Tsuneonella mangrovi: one gene and its partner. The protein of the gene in region 1 interacts with the protein of each later gene in a pairwise test. Links are inferred from orthologs where the notes say so. Each region holds a gene or a part of one and is shown on either strand. Other genes may lie near its edges.

The links.
Region 2: the proteins of ndk (region 1) and ung interact in binary tests that used the Escherichia coli proteins (3 or more experiments, as listed by UniProt). The link is inferred for Tsuneonella mangrovi from one-to-one orthologs.

The regions. Positions count from the first base shown.
Region 1 is NZ_CP022889.1:931,433-934,691, reverse strand. The notes cover bases 123-3,066. They hold ndk (nucleoside-diphosphate kinase), read left to right. Parts: upstream 123-1,355; coding sequence 1,356-1,778; downstream 1,779-3,066. Other genes in these bases: purN (phosphoribosylglycinamide formyltransferase), read right to left, coding at 2,720-3,066; mddA (methanethiol S-methyltransferase), read left to right, coding at 1,955-2,692; CJO11_RS04660 (DNA polymerase III subunit chi), read left to right, coding at 835-1,272; CJO11_RS04665 (leucyl aminopeptidase), read left to right, coding at 123-835. Outside these bases: more of CJO11_RS04665, read left to right, coding at 1-122; more of purN, read right to left, coding at 3,067-3,259. UniProt on the Escherichia coli protein: Major role in the synthesis of nucleoside triphosphates other than ATP. The ATP gamma phosphate is transferred to the NDP beta phosphate via a ping-pong mechanism, using a phosphorylated active-site intermediate.
Region 2 is NZ_CP022889.1:1,704,696-1,707,833, forward strand. The notes cover bases 174-2,996. They hold ung (uracil-DNA glycosylase), read left to right. Parts: upstream 174-1,150; coding sequence 1,151-1,843; downstream 1,844-2,996. Other genes in these bases: lptC (LPS export ABC transporter periplasmic protein LptC), read right to left, coding at 174-422; CJO11_RS08325 (ribonuclease D), read right to left, coding at 451-1,071; CJO11_RS08335 (helix-turn-helix transcriptional regulator), read right to left, coding at 2,041-2,847; CJO11_RS08340 (TraR/DksA family transcriptional regulator), read left to right, coding at 2,956-2,996. Outside these bases: more of lptC, read right to left, coding at 1-173; more of CJO11_RS08340, read left to right, coding at 2,997-3,138. UniProt on the Escherichia coli protein: Excises uracil residues from the DNA which can arise as a result of misincorporation of dUMP residues by DNA polymerase or due to deamination of cytosine.

The DNA of each region.
Region 1 (3,259 bases):
GATGGCCAAGCTCGGCATGGGCGCGCTGCTCGGGGTCGGGCAGGGCTCGATCCGCGAATCGCGGATCCTCGCGATCAAGTGGATGGGCGGCAAGAAGGGCGATGCCCCGGTCGCGTTCGTCGGCAAGGGCGTCACCTTCGATACCGGCGGTATCTCGTTGAAGCCCGGACCGGGCATGGAAGACATGAAGTGGGACATGGGCGGTTCGGCCGCGGTCGTCGGCGCGATGCTCGCGCTGGTGACGCGCAAGGCTCCGGTCAATGTGGTCGGGGTTGTCGGGCTGGTCGAGAATATGCCCGACGGCAATGCCCAGCGCCCGGGTGACGTGGTCACCACGATGTCGGGCCAAACGGTCGAAGTGCTCAACACCGACGCCGAAGGGCGGCTGGTGCTGAGCGACGCGCTGACCTGGACCCAGCGCGAGTTCAAGCCCGCGAAGATCGTCGACCTTGCCACTCTGACGGGTGCGATCATCATCGCGCTCGGCCACGAAAACGGCGGTTGCTATTCGAACAACGACGAGCTGGCTGAGAGCCTGCTGACGGCAGGCAAGCAGACCGGCGACAAGCTCTGGCGGATGCCGCTGTCGGCGGCTTACGACAAGCTGCTCAACAGCCCGATCGCGGACATGAAGAACATCGGTCCGCGCTACGCCGGGTCGGTCACCGCGGCACAGTTCCTCCAGCGGTTCATCGAGAACGATACCCCGTGGGCGCACCTCGACATCGCCGGGATGGCGTGGTCCGAAAAGCCCGGGCAGACATGGGACAAGGGGGCGACCGGCTACGGCGTGCGCTTGCTCGAGCGATTCATCAGGGACACCGTCGAGAGCTGATGCAGCTCGACTTCTGGCAGCTCTCGCGCGATCCTCTCGAGCGCGTCGTGGCCCTCGTGGCGGCGCGCACCCGGCAGGCGGGCGAGCGGCTGCTGGTGGTCGATGCTGACCCGGCTCGACGGGCAGGGTTCGGCAAGGCGATGTGGGACAGCGATCCGCAGGCGTTTCTCGCCAATGGTGAAGCGTCCGGGCCCCACGCCGCCCGCCAGCCGATCCTGCTCTCGGATACCTGCGAAGCGGCCAACGGTGCGCGGTTTTGCGTGCTGGCGGACGGTGACTGGCGCGCCGAGGCGGGAGGGTTCGAGCGGGTATTCCTGTTGTTCGGGGAAGCGGGAACCCCGGCGGCGCGCGCGACCTGGCGGGCGTTCGACGGTCGCGAGGATGTAACCCGCGCCTATTTCGCGCAGGAAGATGGCAAGTGGGTGAAGAAGGCGTGAGCCTTGCGCTGCGTGCAACCCGGCGCTAGGGGCGCGCGCGAAACCCCCACAACAACCCTACAATCGCTCGCAAGGAACCCATCATGGCGGTCACCCGCACCTTTTCGATCATCAAGCCCGACGCCACCCGCCGCAACCTGACCGGTGCGGTCACCAAGATGCTGGAAGAAGCCGGCCTGCGCGTCGTCGCTTCGAAGCGCATCCACATGACCAAGGATCAGGCCGAAGGCTTCTACGCGGTCCACAAGGAACGCCCCTTCTTTGGCGAACTGGTCGAATTCATGACCAGCGGTCCGGTGGTCGTGCAGGTACTCGAAGGCGAGGATGCGGTGAAGCGCAATCGCGACATCATGGGCGCAACCAACCCCGCCGATGCCGCTGAAGGCACGATTCGCAAGACCTATGCCGAAGGCATCGAGGCTAATTCGGTCCACGGTTCGGACAGCGACGAGAACGCCGCGATCGAAATTGCGTTTTTCTTCAAGCCCGAAGAGATTGTCGGCTGATCAGGCCGAACCGGCTGAATTCCCGAAATCATTGACGAACGAAGCCGCCTCGCAAGGGGCGGCTTCTTCGTATGGGCTGTGAAGGCCCGCTCCGTTTCGATTGCGCAATTGCCGAATGCGGTGATAGCTCTCCCACAGGGACGCTCCGGGTCGCCTCGCAATCTGGGAGATTTGCGATGGCTCGCACGCTTACGCTTCTTACTTCGGTGCTCTGTTATTTCGCGTTTTTCGTTTCGTTCGTTTACCTGATTGGCTTCGTCGGCGGGATCGATTTGTTGCCGACTACGGTCAACAAGGGAATGGCCGCTGCGCCGGGCGTCGCAGCGATTGTCGACCTGGCGCTGATCGCCCTGTTTGGCCTGCAGCATTCGGTGATGGCGCGGCCTGCCTTCAAGGCTGGTTGGACCAAGATCGTCCCCGCTCCACTGGAACGCTCGGTCTATTGCCTGACCACCGCGATCTGCCTCGCGATCATGTTCGCCTTCTGGCATCCGATCAGCGGCACAGTGTGGCAGTTCGAATCACCGGCGCTGCGCAACACCATGTGGGCCCTGTTCGGTGCGGGTTGGGTGATCCTGTTCATTGCCACCCACCTGATCAATCACTTCGAGCTTTTCGGCCTGCAACAGGCGTGGACGCACTTTACCGGCAAGCCGGCGAACCCGATCTCGTTCAAGACGCCGCTGTTCTACAAGTGGGTGCGCCACCCGATTTACAGCGGGATCCTGCTTGCGGTGTGGGCGACGCCCGACATGACTTACAGCCACCTGCTGCTGGCGATCGGCTTCACGATCTATATCCTGATCGGGATTTCTTACGAGGAGCGCGATCTCGTGGTCCACTTCGGTGAGCGGTACGTCGAGTATCGCAAGCAGGTTGGCAAGGTGATCCCGGGGATCGGTAAGTTCAACTAGCGGCTTAGGCTCCGGTAGGCGCTGCCGTCAGAACGCGTCGGCAGCGTCCACCAGCTTGGTCAGTTTCTTCGGTGCGACCGCGCGCCAGCTGCGCTCGATCCACGCAGCGATATCGTCCCAATCGGTATCGCCGAGGTCCAACCGGATGCCGATCCACCCGTCGCCGAAGTAGGGCGGGCGATAGAACCGCTCTGCGTCGCGCTCGACCAGCATCGCCTGTTCGTCCGCGCCGCTGATCTTGGCGAGCAGCGCAGTCTTACCGTCGCCGTGATGGTCGAGGCTGACCCACGCGAACTTCTTGCCTTTCACAATCCCGAAGCACGGCATCCCGTGACTGACCGTCTCTTCCGCTTCGGGCATCGCCATCGCCCGCTCGCGCACTTGCGCCACCAGCCATTCGGGATCGAACGGGCGCGCAACGTAGGCGTTGAGCACGCGCGGATAGAGCTGGTGTTCGGCCAGTAGCACCCGCGCGGCGAGGCTGTCGGGTGTTTCCCCCGGGCGAATGGCGACCTCGACCTGGCCAAGGATTTCGCCCAGGTCGAGGTCTTCGGTGACGAGGTGCAC
Region 2 (3,138 bases), 770 kb from region 1 along the record:
CTGCGGATATCGTATTGCCCGGCGGGCGCGGAAATCTGCGCTGGACCGTCCGTCAGCAAGATGCGTCCGACGATCTGGCTCATCCGCACGATGCCTTCTTCGCTCGAACGCTGCACTGCACTCGCGGCAGTAAGCGAAAACGGCCGCCCGCGATTGTCCTGCCCGCGATACATCGCGTTGCTGAGCCGCAACCGCTCGTTGATCATCGCAACCTTGTTCTTGTCGAGCAGGAAGCTGACTTCGCCACGCGGGCTGAGCGGCGTGATAACCATCAGCGCCGCCACCATGCCCACCGCCATAGGGAGCGCCTTGCCCAGAAAAGTCACTAGCCGATCGTGCGATCCACCGGGCGCGGCGAAGTGCTGGCGCGCGTTGCGCAGCCGCTTGGCCTCGTCGGTCTCGATCTGCTCTTCGACTGTCATCCGTCCCGCACTCCGGGTAGTGCGCCCCTCATTCGTGACTGAAGATGTCCTTGTCCGCCCAACCGGCAATGTCGAGCCGCGCCCGGGTCGGCAGGAAGTCGAAGCACGCCTGGGCGATCTCACTGCGCCCTTCGCGATCGAGGCGTTCGGCGAGGACGTCGCGCAAGGCGTGGAGGTAGCGCACATCGGATGCCGCGTAGTCGCGCTGCGCTTCGCTCAGTTCGGGCGCGCCCCAGTCGCTCGATTGCTGCTGCTTGGAAATTTCGCCGCCGAGCAGCTCGGTGACGATGTTCTTGAGGCCGTGCCGATCGGTATAGGTCCGGGTCAGCTTGCTGGCGATCTTGGTGCAGAACACCGGCGCTGCCATGACGCCAAGATAGTATTCGATCGCTGCAAGATCGAATCGGGCGAAGTGATAGAGCTTGAGCCTTGCGGGATCGCCCAGCAGCGCCTTCAGGTTAGGCGCATCGTACGCACTGCCGACCTTGAAACGCACAAGATGCTCATCGCCGCTGCCATCGCTCAACTGCACCACGCAAAGCCGGTCGCGGTGAGTCACCAGGCCCATCGTCTCTGTATCGACTGCGATCGGCCCGCTTCCGGCCAAAACCCCGGCGGGCAGGTCTTCTTCATGGAAATGCACTGTCATCGTCGATGTCCTTAGGGCGATTGGGGATAGAGGGGAAGAGGCGCTGGCGAGCCAGTTCGTCGGGGCGTAGCGAACGGACATGGCGAGCGAAGAGATCCCTGACAGTTGGCAAGCCGCTCTCGAGCCGGTGCTCGCAACGCCGGAAGCGCGGCGGTTGGGCGGCTGGCTGCGAGCGGAAGAAGCCGCAGGCAAAGCGATCTACCCGCCGCGCGGCAGCAGGTTGCGGGCGCTCGAACTGACGCCGCTGGACAAGGTCAAGGTCGTGATCCTCGGGCAGGACCCGTATCATGGGCCGGGCCAGGCGATGGGGCTGTGCTTTGCCGTTCCGGACGGCGTACAGGTGCCGCCAAGCCTCGTGAACATCTACAAGGAACTCGAAAGCGATCTCGGAATCGCCCCGCCCGATTACGGCGACCTTTCCGCATGGGCGCGGCGCGGGGTCTTGCTGCTCAACAACAGCCTGACCGTAGAAGGCGGGAAGGCGGGCAGTCACGCCGGGCGCGGCTGGGACGCAATTACCGATGCCTGCGTGGCGGCGGTTGCGAAGCGCAGCGACCCCACCGTCTTCGTCCTGTGGGGCAGCCATGCCCAGGCCAAGGCAGCGCGGATCCCGGAATTGCAGGGCGATTCCCCGCACCTGGTCATCCGTAGCCCGCACCCGAGCCCGCTATCGGCCTATAGGGGGTTTTTCGGATCGAAACCGTTCAGCCGCACGAATGCATTTCTCGAACAAGCCGGGCGCGGTGCGATCGACTGGGATCCCGCGCACTAGCCGCCAGGCCCAGACAGTCAGGATTGCCGGTAGCGGGTCCGGTGCGTCGTGCCGAATTGGGGAGAAACACACGACGCACCGTCTGCCCGCAGTGCGGCCCGAAGGGCAGTTGCCAGTGCCCTAGGGGATGCAACTGCAACAATCATGTCATCCAATTGACCGACATCGCGTGCGGTGCAACCGTCGCAGCGCAGCACTCAGTGCGGGCGGCCCGGGTGCTTGCCGGTGACGACCAGTCCAAGTGCGAGTGCCTGGACCGCTGCCGAGGTGCGGTCGGCCACGCCCAGCTTGGCAAAGATCCGCTTGACGTAGACATCGACCGAACTCGCGGCGATATCGAGCAATTGCGCGATCACCGCATTGCTCTTCCCTTGGGCCAGGAGGTTGAGAACCTCGGTCTCCCGACCCGACAACTTGGGCATGTTCCCGGGGAATGGATCGGACAGGCGCAGGTAGCGCTGATAAGCAACCCGCGCAGACGTCTCGACCTTGAGCATCGTCGAAATATCGAACTGCGCACCCTCGAATGGCAGCCCGACACCGATAAACCCGCAGCGCGCGAACGGTCCGAAACACGGCACTGCGATGCCTCGTTCGAACCCGTGCCCTGCGCTTCGCGTCATGTAATCGCGTTCGTACGCCCGAAGCTTCGCGTCGCCAAGCTCGTCATGCCACTTGAATGCTCCGCGCCGCGTGATCGCGATGCTCGGCAAAGGATCGTTGAGATAGTCGCCCGCGCGATAGGCATCTTCCCATTCGATCGGAAAACCGCAGTTGACCATGTAACGACCGATACGAGGATCGGAAACGACTGGCGCAAGGAAGTAGGCTGCGCCAAACCCGAGGCTGCGAAACGCGTCGAGCGCGCGCGCGCGCACCTCCTCGGTCGTTGCGCCGGATTTGATGCGTTCGATGAGCGGCCAGAAGCCGTCGTCTTCCCCGTTCGCCATCTTGTCCTCCAGAAGCGGCAGATCGGCGACCTCGTTTGTCTGCGCACTATGCACCCAAATGAGGGCAGAGGGCAATCCGGACGGTTGCCAGACAAGGATAGCAAAAGGTTATCAGCGCCCTCGGGTCTTGCTGCCATTGATCGGGCGTGTAGGCTCGTGTCGATGACGGAAGACGAAGCCCGCGCTGCCTTGCTTGCCCGCCGCGAACAGCTGGCGCAGGAGGCGCGCATCAGCGCGGAAGGGCGAGCGCCCGTGACGCTGCAACAAGACAGCGTCGGGCGGCTTTCGCGGATGGACGCGATGCAGCAACAGGCGATGGCCCAAGCGCAGGATCGCCGCCGCAAG